Regions from separate parts of the Endozoicomonas gorgoniicola genome, predicted to be linked through region 1. Evidence: predicted binding sites of a transcription regulator. Region 1 holds the regulator's gene; each other region holds the start of a gene.
The links. The regulator PhoB, encoded in region 1, activates phosphate uptake and scavenging genes when phosphate is short. The targets are predictions, from matches to a motif close to TGTCATANNNNTGTCANA.
Positions count from the first base shown of each region.

Region 2: NX722_RS24765 (choice-of-anchor I family protein) is a predicted target of PhoB. The motif match lies at 1,172-1,189, and genes of this name have one in related genera.
Region 3: ppk1 (polyphosphate kinase 1) is a predicted target of PhoB. The motif match lies at 1,237-1,254, and genes of this name have one in related genera.
Region 4: NX722_RS19825 (Na/Pi symporter) is a predicted target of PhoB. The motif match lies at 1,939-1,956, and genes of this name have one in related genera.

Region 1 covers NZ_JAPFCC010000001.1:5,213,482-5,216,640, reverse strand. Annotated here, with positions in the region: gene NX722_RS23365 (chorismate--pyruvate lyase family protein) at 1-145, shown strand, start outside; gene ubiA (4-hydroxybenzoate octaprenyltransferase) at 212-1,120, shown strand; gene phoB (phosphate regulon transcriptional regulator PhoB) at 1,257-1,946, shown strand; gene phoR (phosphate regulon sensor histidine kinase PhoR) at 1,980-3,159, shown strand, end outside.
Region 2 covers NZ_JAPFCC010000001.1:5,514,401-5,517,559, reverse strand. Annotated here, with positions in the region: gene NX722_RS24775 (sodium-dependent transporter) at 1-280, opposite strand, end outside; gene NX722_RS24770 (hypothetical protein) at 428-1,114, shown strand; gene NX722_RS24765 (choice-of-anchor I family protein) at 1,241-2,959, shown strand; gene rpoC (DNA-directed RNA polymerase subunit beta') at 3,141-3,159, opposite strand, start outside.
Region 3 covers NZ_JAPFCC010000001.1:5,354,795-5,357,953, reverse strand. Annotated here, with positions in the region: gene NX722_RS24055 (FAD-dependent oxidoreductase) at 1-57, opposite strand, end outside; gene hemB (porphobilinogen synthase) at 184-1,182, shown strand; gene ppk1 (polyphosphate kinase 1) at 1,314-3,159, shown strand, end outside.
Region 4 covers NZ_JAPFCC010000001.1:4,372,614-4,375,772, reverse strand. Annotated here, with positions in the region: gene NX722_RS19830 (TonB-dependent copper receptor) at 1-669, shown strand, start outside; gene NX722_RS19825 (Na/Pi symporter) at 732-1,889, opposite strand; gene NX722_RS19820 (DUF397 domain-containing protein) at 2,085-2,300, shown strand; gene NX722_RS19815 (heavy metal translocating P-type ATPase) at 2,545-3,159, shown strand, end outside.

The sequences.
Region 1 (3,159 bases):
GCCTGCCTGCCAGTTTAACCTGCATTTAGATCGACCCTACTATGAAGAAAGTGCCTGGGGAAGGCGCTCACAGTTTTACCTGAATGGTAAAGCCATTTCGGTTTGTGAAGTTTTTTTACCGGAATATAATCCAGAGCTTATGTAAGAGTACTTATAGAAAGTCTAACCTGTTAGACTGAAACCCAAGCCAGTTGCAAAAATGACAATCATCATGACGTACCTTAAAAAACTGGCGGGGGACTTTTCCAACCTTCAATCTTTTTCTGCCCGCTACCCCCGCATAAAGGATTTTGTCCAGCTGTGTCGGCTGGATCGCCCTATTGGCATCTACCTCTTGTTATGGCCCACCCTTTGGGCATTGTGGATGGCAGCAGAAGGTCTGCCAAGCCTGAAAAACCTGTTAATTTTTATTGCCGGAGTGGTTCTGATGCGCAGTGCCGGCTGTGTCATCAACGATTATGCTGACCGCCACTATGACGGCAGTGTAAAAAGAACCTGCAACCGCCCTCTGGTAACGGGAAAAATCAATGAAAAAGAGGCTCTGCTCTTTTTCTCGCTCCTGGTCGCCCTGTCTTTTGTTTTGGTTCTTCTTACGAACCTTTTGACGATCATGCTCTCTCTGGGTGGGCTTGCACTTGCGGCTGTTTATCCATTTGCCAAACGTTTTACTCATTTGCCCCAGGTGGTTCTGGGAGCCGCTTTTGGCTGGGCTATCCCCATGGCCTACGCAGCGGAAAGTGGAACGATAAGCCAGATTGGTTGGTTATTGTTTCTTGGCAACGTGTTCTGGACAGTAGGTTACGATACTCAGTACGCCATGGTGGATCGTGATGATGATGTGAAAATTGGTATTAAGTCGACCGCTATTTTGTTTGGTGATCTGGACAACATCATTATCGGCATCCTTCAATGCCTGGCTCTTGGTACATTAGTAATGGTCGGTATTCAGGCAGGTCTTGGCCTGAGTTTTTATTGTTCTCTGGTAGTTGCAGCAGGGATGTTTGTTCATCAGCAGCTACGGACGCGAAATCGGGAAAGAATGGACTGCTTTAAAGCGTTTCTTAGTAACCATTGGGTAGGAGCCGTCATTTTCTTGGGCATTGCTTTTGGTTATGTTTAAGCCTTTTTTAGTTTCCATAAGATAGAGGTGTCATCTGTTTGTAACATTTGAACTGTGTAATGGCGCAAATGGGATTTTATCTGGCAAAACAGGCTGCCAGGTTCTGTAACAGATGAGACAGGAAAGGTGAACAGGCATGTCAGGAAGAACAATTCTCATCGTCGACGACGAAGAACCCATCAGGGAGATGGTCTCAGTCGCTCTGGAAATGGCGGGTTATAACTGTCTGGAGGCGGCTGACGCCAAACAGGCACACGCTCAGGTTATCGATCACAAGCCAGACCTTATTTTGCTGGACTGGATGTTGCCCGATATCTCCGGCATTGAATTTGCGCGTCGTTTAAAACGCAATGAGCTGACTTCTGAGATACCCATTGTCATGCTGACCGCAAAAGGCGAGGAAGACCATAAGATTCAGGGGCTGGAAACGGGTGCAGACGATTACATCGTCAAACCCTTCTCGCCACGGGAGCTGGCAGCACGCCTGAAAGCGGTACTGCGCCGTGCCGGTGGGCAGGACGCCCAGAGCCCGATTATTATTAAAGGCCTTGAGCTTGACCCTGTAAGCCATCGCGTCAGCATCAACGGCAACCCGGCAGAAATGGGTCCCACGGAATACCGTTTATTGCAGTTCTTTCTGACGCACCAGGAACGGGCTTACACGCGCGGGCAGTTGCTGGACCAGGTCTGGGGAGGCAATGTGTACGTGGAAGAACGAACCGTCGACGTACATATTCGTCGGCTGCGCAAGGCGCTGGGGTCAGACTATGAAGGCTTTGTTCAGACGGTTCGCGGTACGGGTTACCGATTCTCGGTAAAGGTTTAAGACAGTTTATTAAAATTCGAAAATAGAGCCGGAATGACCAGTATTACCAAATCTTACGTCCTGAGCCGAATGCTGTTACTTTCCGGTGTCGGCTTCTGCCTTGGCTGGCTTCTGGGCAATGCCTTTCTTGGGCTCTCCATCGTACTGATGACTTATTGCCTCTGGAGTGTTAAAGAACTGTTCCGGTTGCTGGACTGGCTCCATGCAGCCAAAGACCGCAACGAAGAACCGCCTGAAAGCAAAGGCTTATGGGGTGAGATATTCGACGGAATCTATCGCCTTCAGAAACACCATGGACGCGCCCGCCGTCGCCTTTCTACGGTTATAGACCGAATCCAGTCTTCCACTACCGCATTAAAAGATGCAGTCATTATGGTGGACCGCCATAACAACCTTGAATGGTGGAACCTTGCTGCGGAAGAGTTGTTAGGCTTCAAGACGCCCGACGACAAGGGACAACCCATCACGAATTTGCTGCGTGATCCACGTTTTGTGGATTATTTTGAGCAGGGGCGTTATCAAAAACCACTGTTGATTCCCTCACCACTCAATGATGAGTACCAGATTGAAGTCAATGTTACTGTGTATGGTCGTGGCAACCGCATGATCATTGTCCGCGATGTCACTCGCCTTATGCAGCTGGAAATCATGCGTAAGGACTTTGTGGCAAACGTTTCCCATGAACTCAGAACGCCACTAACGGTGATCTCAGGCTATCTGGAAACGTTGATTGACGGTGTACACGATCATGATCTTCCACCAATATGGAGCAAGGCCATGAACCGTATGCAGGAACAGTCACTGCGTATGCAGGGGTTGGTGCAGGATCTGTTAACGCTGTCCAAACTGGAAGCCGCTGAAATTGATGAGAACAGCGCTGTCAGCCTGCGACCGATGCTGCACGCCATTGTTGAAGATGGCAAGGCATTAAGTGGGGAAAGTCAGCATAAGATTTATCTGGAATGCCCGGAAGATGCCGAGCTGGGGGGGTGCGCCCACGAGCTGCGCAGTGCGTTCTCGAACCTGGTGTTCAATGCGGTTCGCTATACCCCGGCAGGTGGCAAGATTCATGTACGCTGGTGGCAGGATGAAGATCGTGGCCATTTAATGGTGGAAGATAACGGTATTGGTATTGATCCTATCCATATTCCCCGATTAACCGAGCGTTTTTACCGGGTCGATAAGAGTCGTAGTCATGCAACCGGCGGAACCG
Region 2 (3,159 bases), 300 kb from region 1:
CCCATCCACGCGAACTACCAGCATGGCGAGCCAGAGACGCCATGGCTGTAATTGGGTCACTGCGGGAATAACGACCCAGACCGACCTCAGCTATCATAAGCGGCAGACTCAGAAACAGTACAGTCAACAGATAGACAAGAATAAAAGCTCCCCCACCGTATTGAATAGCAATGTAAGGAAAGCGCCACAGGTTAGCCAGCCCTATTGCAGCGCCTGAGGCCGCCAGCACAAAAGTTAACCTGCTTTCCCAGATTTCATTTTCCGGTTCAGATGTTGACATGGTATGTCTCAATAAAGACTTATGCGGGGAATAAGGAGAGGTAGACACTGGACAGATTGAGTATACAACGTCTGGCAGAATCGGCACTTCAATCAGCCGCTATTATAGGTGGTGATGGAGTTTTGTCATGCTGGGAGGTGGTCATTCATGGGAACAGCAACAAAAAAGATGAATACACTGAAAAAGATATTCACCTTATGCAAGGGGGATATTCTGGTTCGGCACGGTAAAGACCAGGATATTACCAAAGCCCTGAACTTTCATATTGCTGTCGTCGCTCAGCCTGCACTGACACAGAATCGGATCCCGGCTATTTTCGATATGGTCCGATCCCTGGGATTCTCCAAAAGGCTTTTGCCCTGTGACCTGACCGTAGAGAAAGAGTTTAATGATGTCTGGTCCGTTTTTCGCCTTAACGATGAAATGATTCCGGCAAAAGCCGCTTCTATTGGCCATATCTGGGTTTGCATGAACGAATCAGCAAAATATGTGCATAGCGTCGGCCGAACATCAGCAAGGGGAACCTACAGTGTTTCAAGCACCGTTTCATCATTTTTTGGGGATGCCTGTTTTGGAGCAAAAGCCATACATTATGCGAAATACCTTTGTGTAAACTGTACCGGGCAACCGCCTGCCGAACTTCAATCCGGACATTCAGGATGGTTTTCGGGAGCGATATGCACTTACCTGCCCATCGCCCTTTACCAGACAGCCTGCCGCTCCACTGCGTTGATTCACAATTATATGGCTATTGATGCCAGACGGGCCTTGCCAAAAGATCTGGTAAACTACCTTAACGGCAATCCAAACTGGGCGATTGTGGATCAATTCTAACTCCGGACAGGATTCCTCCAGAAAGCCATTCAATCCCACATCCTGTATAAGCCAGCTTGTCATCTGCTTATCATCTTCTCATGCTATAACGCTGCTTTATGAACAATAAAAACGACAGGTAAGAAAATGAAACCTCAGTCTCTCAAAGGCAGCCTGCTTCTGACTACCGTAGCCCTGACAACCGTTCTGACAGGGTGTGCACCAAAACATCAAAGGGAAACGGCTCGACATCCGGACATGCAACCTGTAGGGCGCTATGCTTCAGGAATTTTTCATGATGGAGCCGCAGAAATTATTAGCTGGCATTCAGGCAGTCAGTCAGTTTTTGTTATTAATTCAGGCAGCAAAACCATCGATATTCTGGATGCCAGCCACTTAAGCAGTCAGCGACTGCCCAACCCTCTTACGAATTCAAACCTGACTAAACGCGGCTTCATTAACCTTCAACGCTTTTTACCAGGGATTCCTCTGGGCAATGCAAACAGCCTTGCTTTGCATGGTGATCTTCTAGCGGTTGTCGTCGAAGCTGAAAACAAACAGGAGCAGGGTGTGCTGATGCTTTTTGAGGTCAATCAATCCGGTCGGGTGACTTTCAGGGATTACGTCTATGTTGGCGAGCTACCCGATATGGTGACGATCACACCAGACGGTCATTATGCTCTGGTAGCCAACGAAGGCGAGCCATCCGATGATTACAAGGTCGACCCTGAAGGCTCAGTCAGTATCGTTGAAATTCACGACAATGGCACCGTAGGTGAAGTACGCCGGGTCAGTTTTGCAGATTTTAACAAGGGTGGAGCAAGGCATGCGGAGCTGGATGAGAACGTGCGAGTATTTGGCCGGAATGCATCCGTTGCTCAGGACCTTGAACCGGAATATATAGCCGTGTCTGATGACTCAAAGACCGCTTTTGTCAGCCTGCAGGAAAATAACGCTCTGGCAATTATTGATATTGATAAAGCTGAAGTGGCAAAAGTAGTACCGCTGGGCTTTAAAGATTTTGGTCGTTTCCTGACAGACCTTAGCGATAAGGACGGTGTAAACCTGAAAAAATGGTCTGGTGTATACGGCATGTATCAACCCGACACCATTGCTTCCTATACGGTTAATGGCAAAACCTTTGTGGTCAGCGCTAATGAAGGGGATGCCAGAGACTACTGGTACAACAGCCTTTCCAAAAAAGAGTGCCTTGCTTCAGGCGGGCTCAAATTTAATAAAGAAGACGGCTGTCTTGGCTTTTCTGAAGAAGTCCGGGTCAAAAAAATCAAGGTCTCCCCTGATCATCCTAATGCCGAAAAATCACAAAGTTCAGCGGGACTGGCACGGTTGAAAATTACTAATACCCTGGGTAATGCAGATAACAACGGACAGTACGAAAAGCTTTACTCTTACGGTGGTCGCTCTTTCTCAATATGGGATGCAAAAGGCAATCTTATGTTTGACTCGGGTGATGATTTTGAGCGAATCACCGCTGATATCCTGGGAGCTGACTTCAATAATAATGACGATAAGACCAGAGGCGATAGCCGCAGTGACGATAAAGGCCCTGAGCCTGAAGCACTGGCGCTCGGGCAAATCAATGGGCGACATTATGCATTCATAGGGCTTGAGCGAACAGGGGGTATTTTTATGTATGACATCACTCATCCAAAGTCACCAGAATATGTTCGCTATGTTCACAATCGGGATTTTACCGTCGATGCTGCTGAGCAGCCTGAGAAATCGGGTGACTTATCCCCGGAGGGAATGGTGTTTGTTTCTGCGGAAGAAAGCCCTACAGGGAACCCACTACTGGTTGTTGGGCACGAAGTGTCAGGAACCACGCTGATCTATGAGCTTCGTTGAAATACTTTAAGAATACAGAGAAGTTGAGAGACTTTTGGAATGGAGTACATCCTGCGAACTGTCATTAACAGTCCGGGAAAAGCAGGAAGCAGAGAGGTCTGCTTCCCGAAAAGAAATATAAATACTCAACGGTGCGCCCGAAGGCGCACACTGTTGATCACACTTCTTATCACGCTTCTTATCACGCTTCGCCGAAGTTA
Region 3 (3,159 bases), 140 kb from region 1:
AAAAGCACCAATGGCTGTAATCAGCACCAGCAGCAACAGAATTTTTGTTTTTTTCATGGTTATAAACTCGTTTGTTTACAGGCGACACAAGACTTGTTAAGTATTTCCCGTATAATCTTATCAAGCGTTCAGGTAGACAAACAGACAGCCCTGAGCGGATAGAACAAACAGGTAAGCAGTTCCATGATTCAACGTTCATTCCCCGGCAACCGCCCAAGACGCATGCGTTTCAACACGTTCTCACGCCAATTGATGCAGGAAAACTCTTTATCGGCCAGTGACCTGATTTACCCTGTTTTTGTCAAGGAAGGTGTGAATGACAGGGAAGCCGTGCCTTCCATGCCGGGAGTGGAACGTGTCACCATTGACCAGTTGTTACGGGAGGCCGATGAGCTGGTCAGCCTGGGTATACCCGCCATTGCTCTGTTCCCGGTGATTCCACAGGATAAAAAATCCGATGATGCCACGGAAGCTTATAACCCGGAAGGGCTGATTCAGCGCACCGTTCGTGCTATTAAGCAACACTACCCGGAGCTGGGAGTCATCACCGATGTGGCGCTGGACCCGTTCACCAGCCATGGTCTGGATGGATTAGTGGATGAAACCGGCTATGTCATCAATGACCCCACTGTCGAGGTGCTGGTTAAACAGGCGTTATCCCACGCCGAAGCGGGTGCCGATATCGTTGCCCCCTCAGATATGATGGACGGGCGAATCGGTGCCATTCGGCAGGCTCTGGAAGAAACTGGCTTTAACAACACCTCCATACTGGCTTACTCTGCCAAATACGCGTCAGCCTACTACGGACCTTTCAGAGATGCCGTGGGATCAGCTGGCAACCTTGGAAAAGGCAATAAATACACATTCCAGATGGATGTCGCCAATTCCGATGAAGCGCTGCACGAAGTCGCCGCTGACCTGGCAGAAGGGGCAGACATGGTGATGGTGAAGCCCGGTATGCCTTACCTGGACGTTTTACGCCGGGTAAAAGAAAAATTCAAAGTGCCCACCTTTGCCTATCAGGTCAGTGGTGAATACGCCATGCACAAGGCCGCAGCGGAAAACGGCTGGCTGGACGGTGAAAAAGTTATGATGGAGTCGTTGCTGTGCTTTAAACGTGCCGGCGCTGATGCCATTCTGACCTATTTCGCCAAAGAAGCGGCAAAATGCCTGAAAGGCTAAATTCAGCAGTATTGCTAGTCTGAACAATGGATATGAGGCTGTAATAACCATAACAATCATTTTTTTGTAACAGTTTTCTGGTAGCTTGGGGCAGTTTGCCCCAGCGCTTTCAGAACGCAGTAAGAGTTTTTATGGACAATACCCAACAACCTTCTTCACGATCTGCCACACACACCGACGATTCAGCGACAGGTGGTTCATCGCCCTCAAAACAGGAAGCGGCAAAAGCGCCTCCCCGGATCACCGACCTGAGCAACCCGGAGTACTACATCAACCGGGAACTGAGTCATTTGCAGTTCAACACCAGGGTGCTGGAGCAGGCACTTAATGAAGAACACCCCCTGCTTGAGCGCCTGCGCTTTCTGTTGATCTACAGCTCCAACATTGATGAGTTCTTTGAAATTCGTGTCGCCGGATTGATGCAGCAGATCGGTTACGGTCGTGAACTGGTGGGTCTGGATGGTATGGGACCTCGGGCAGTGCTGAAAGAAATCAACGCTTATGCCAAAGAGCAGGTCACCCGTCAGTATCAAATTCTGAATGAAACCCTGCTGCCAGCACTGAAAGAAGAAAACATACACTTCATTAAACGTTCAGAGCTGAATGAGAAACAGAGAATCTGGGTTAAGCGTTTTTTCTACAACGAAGTGATGCCGATTATCAGCCCAATCGGCCTGGATCCGGCGCACCCGTTTCCACGTCTGGCTAATAAACTGCTGTGCTTTATTGTTTCGCTGGAAGGCAAAGACGCCTTTGGTCGTGATACCGGCATGGCTGTTATTCCGGCACCTCGCTCATTGCCAAGAGTCATCAAACTCCCTGATGACATATGCGACAATAACGGTACAAATTACGTGTTCTTGTCGTCTATCATTCATCGTCATATGGAAGACCTGTTCCCGGGCATGAAGGTCAAGGGCTGCTACCAGTTCCGCCTGACCCGCAACAGCGACCTTGACCTGGAAGATGAAGTTGAAGACCTTGCCAAGGCGCTTCAGGGTGAACTGCTTTCCCGTCGTTATGGCGAGGCGGTGCGTCTGGAAGTGGTCGACAACTGTCCACAGCCTCTGGTGGACTTCCTGTTAAAAGAGTTTGGCCTGACGGAAGAAGAGGTTTACCGGGTCAATGGCCCGGTGAACCTGACCCGCCTGATGTCAGTCTGCAACAATGGTGCCGATGAGCACCTGACATTCCCGCCTTTCACACCGGAATACCCGAAGGTTCTGCAATCTCGTCCGAACAGCACCGAAAACGTGCTGGATTATGTCAAGAAAGCCGATATTCTGCTGCACCACCCCTACGAATCCTTCACGCCGGTCATTGATATGCTGCGTCAGGCAGCGAAAGACCCGAATGTGCTGGCGATTCGTCAAACGCTGTACCGAACCGGCGCTCACTCTGAAATGGCAGATGCACTGGTAGAAGCCGCCCGACACGGCAAAGAAGTGACCGTGGTGGTAGAAATCCGGGCAAGGTTTGATGAGGAGGAGAATCTTGCGCTGGCCTTACGACTGCAGGAAGCAGGAGCCGTTGTCGTCTATGGGGTAGTGGGCTACAAGACACATGCCAAAATGATGCTGATTGTACGGCGGGAAGGTCGCAGTATTCAGCGTTACGCCCACCTGGGCACCGGTAACTACCATGCTGGCAATGCCCGTCTGTATACCGATTACAGCCTGCTGACCTGTGACAAGGACATCACCAACGACGTGCGCAAAATCTTCCAGCAACTGACCGGCATGGGCAAAGCCTTCAAGGTGAGAAAGCTTCTGCACGCCCCCTTTACCCTGAAGAAAGGTCTGATTGACCGCATCAACCATGAAGCCGCCAATGCCAAAGAGGGCAAAAGCGCCCGAATCATTATCAAGATCAACGCCCTGACTGAAAAGCAGATGATTCGTGCGCTGTATAAGGCTTCTCAGGCAGGCGTAAAAATTGACCTGATTGTACGGGGTATCTGTTGCCTGAGGCCCGGTA
Region 4 (3,159 bases), 840 kb from region 1:
TCCAGAGGCTCCTGCTGTCATGGCAGTGATGACTGGGTGGGTAATCCCCGGATAAAGCCAGAGATTCATCATCAGCTGGATGCTGGTTATCAGTTTCAGGCAACCCGGGCACAGTTTCGTGTGATGGCTTTTGTTGATGAGGTCAATGACTTTATCCTGCGCACTTCTGGCAGCTCTTCAGGTAAGAGAGGAGCAAAACTGTATAAAAACGTCGATGCCCGCTTATATGGATTGGAAATGGAATCCCGCTATGACATTGGACACTGGCAGCCTGCTATTGGATTGTCCTGGATCCGGGGCGAAAACCGTGATGATTCCCAGCAGAAAAATCTGCCACAGATTCCACCTCTGACGGGCAGTATCAAGCTGGATTACAACACGGATGCCTGGTTACTGGGGGCCAGATATGAGCTTGCAGCCCGTCAGGATAAAGTGGATACAGACAGCGGACTGGATGCTGGTGAATCGTCAGGTTATGGCGTGATGCATTTGTATGGCTGGTATCAGCTGGATAAAGGTTTAAAGCTGCTGGGTGGTGTCGAAAATCTGTTTGACCGAACCTATGCCCTGCACGTTAACCGCGCCAGCCGTGATCCCTTTAACCCGGAAGCCTTAAGGGTTCATGAACCGGGAAGGCAAGTGTGGGTGGGTGTTGAAGTGTTGTTCTGATCCATAAAAAACGCCCTGCAATGATGAATTGCAAGGCGTTTAAAGTGCATCCGGATTTGCGATTATTTGGTCAAAAAGATGGCCAGTCCCGGAAGAACAAAGAAGGCCAGTGCCAGATAGGCAAATGCGTAAGCCTTCTTTTTCACTGCCAGCTCTGCCAGTTTCTCGGCGGCGAACAGTGGGATTTCACGCAGTGGCTTGATGCCATAGATAAGTGCTACCGCAAACAGGTTAAAGAACAGATGCACCATAGCAATGGTCATTGCTGACATGGCGGCATTGCCAGAGATCGCAGTGGCTGCCAGGATGGCCGTAATGGTTGTACCAATATTTGCACCAAGGGTAACAGGGTACATCTGACGAACCGAGAACAGACCGCTGCCGACCATGGGTACCATCAGACAGGTCGTGGTGGTAGACGACTGAACCATGACGGTCATGGCAGCGCCGGAAACAATGCCGGAAATTGGGCCGCGACCAATGGATTTTTCCAGAACGTCCTTAGCCTTGCCGGTCATCACCTTTTTCAGCAGTTTGCCTAAACGAACCACGGCAGAGAAGATCAGGAAAACACCAAAGGCAATCATTGCCAGACCACCCAGGGTATTGTCAGGCAGCAGCCTGGCAAAACCTTTGATAATGTCTACTGACGGCGCTGTGAGAAACTTCACAAGGTTAAAGCTGATGCTCATATCCTGACCACCCACCAGCATTTCAGCCACGGACAGGGACAGTTTACTCAGAAAGCCGGTCATCAGTTCCAGTGGCAGAATAATCAGCACCGCCAGATAGTTAAAGAAGTCATGCACGGTGGATGCTGAAAAAGCCCGTTTGAACTCTTTATTACAGCCCATGTGACCCAGACTAACGACAGTGTTAGTGATTGTTGTACCAATATTGGCACCCATAATCATCGGGATCGCCATGTGTACTGGCAGTCCGCCAGCTACCAGACCCACAATGATAGACGTCACTGTACTGGAAGACTGTATCAGTGCAGTAGCCAGTGTGCCGGCAATCAAAGCCAGAAAAGCATTGTTGGCAAAGTTAAACAGTTCAGCGGCGTTGCCACCCACTACCATTTTGAAACCGGAACCAATAACACTTACGGCAACCAGCAGGCCGTAAATCCAGAGGATTACCTTTAACCAGATGCGACCGTAGTGGCGTGTCATCACCTTGTCATTTGAAACAGGACTAACAGCTGTCATTTCAGACATTTTTCTGCACCTTAGTGCGTGAATGATGATGGCGAAGGTAAAGGGTTTATGTTTCAGAAATATTACAATATTGACATTGTACTGAAATAATTTTGTGGGCTGTTTAGCTCCCACCTCACAGTTTCTATCATCATTGATTTTTCGGCGACTTTAGTTAGACTGATTGGTTCCTCATTAAGAAAGGGGAGTTAAGTTATGAGCGCTTACTTTGAAAATGACAGGCACTTTAAAAAATCCTCAGCCTGTTTGCCTCTTGCAAGGGTTTTTTGTGTTGCCGTTGCAATCAGTCCGGAAAAAGAAGTTGCTGTGAGGCAAAGCAGCGATCCGGACAAAGTAACATTGGTCTTTAGTTCGGCCGAATGGGATGCTTTTATCAAGGGAGTCAAGAACGGGGAATTTGACCTGAGCTGAGGTGAGCAAGGTATTTTTCCCGATGTGATCATTCTGTTTTTGCAAGCGATTTTTGCAAGCGATTTGCAACAGTGTTCAGACGCAGACCAGGCGGGTGCAGGCCAATTAGTTTTTCAGCCTGGTCTGCGTATCAATCTTGAGGGTGGTGTCCACCATCGTACGGCTGTCATGCTTCTCCTTGACCTTCCAGCGACAGGAAGGTTTATCCTTCACAATAATGAATACATTAATGGAAGCAGGTTGTATGAATCAGGAGACAATCAGCCTGTCTGTACCCGATATGAGTTGTGCAGGCTGTGTTGCAAAAGTCGAAAAGGCGCTTAAATCCGTTGACGATGTGAAGGATGCCCGGGTCAATCTGGCGGAAAAAACTGCAGAAGTAGACGGTGTGCCAGATGTGGTAACTCTGCTGCAGGCTCTCGAAGCTATTGGTAAGCCAGGGTCGTTAATTGACAGTGAAGAAGACAATCGTCGTCAGCAGGAACAGCGAGATCAGGAACAGTACCGTTATCTTCTGAAACATGGCATCTTTGCGCTGGCGGTCAGTATCCCGTTGATGCTGTCGATGTTTTTTATCCCTATGAGTGTTCATACCCCGCAGGATCAGTGGTTGTGGGGCAGTGTGGGTATGGTCACCCTGGGAATTCTGGTGTTCTCCGGACGTCATTTCTTTCATGGGCTGGTGGAGTCGGTTCGTCACGGCTCTGCCACGATGGATACGCTGATTGCCCTGGGAACCGGGACAGCATGGATCTACTCCATGGTGGTGGTACTCTGGCCGCAATGGTTCCCCGTGGCGGCTCGACATGTGTATTTTGAAGCCTCTGCCATGATTATCGGTTTGATTAATATGGGTCAG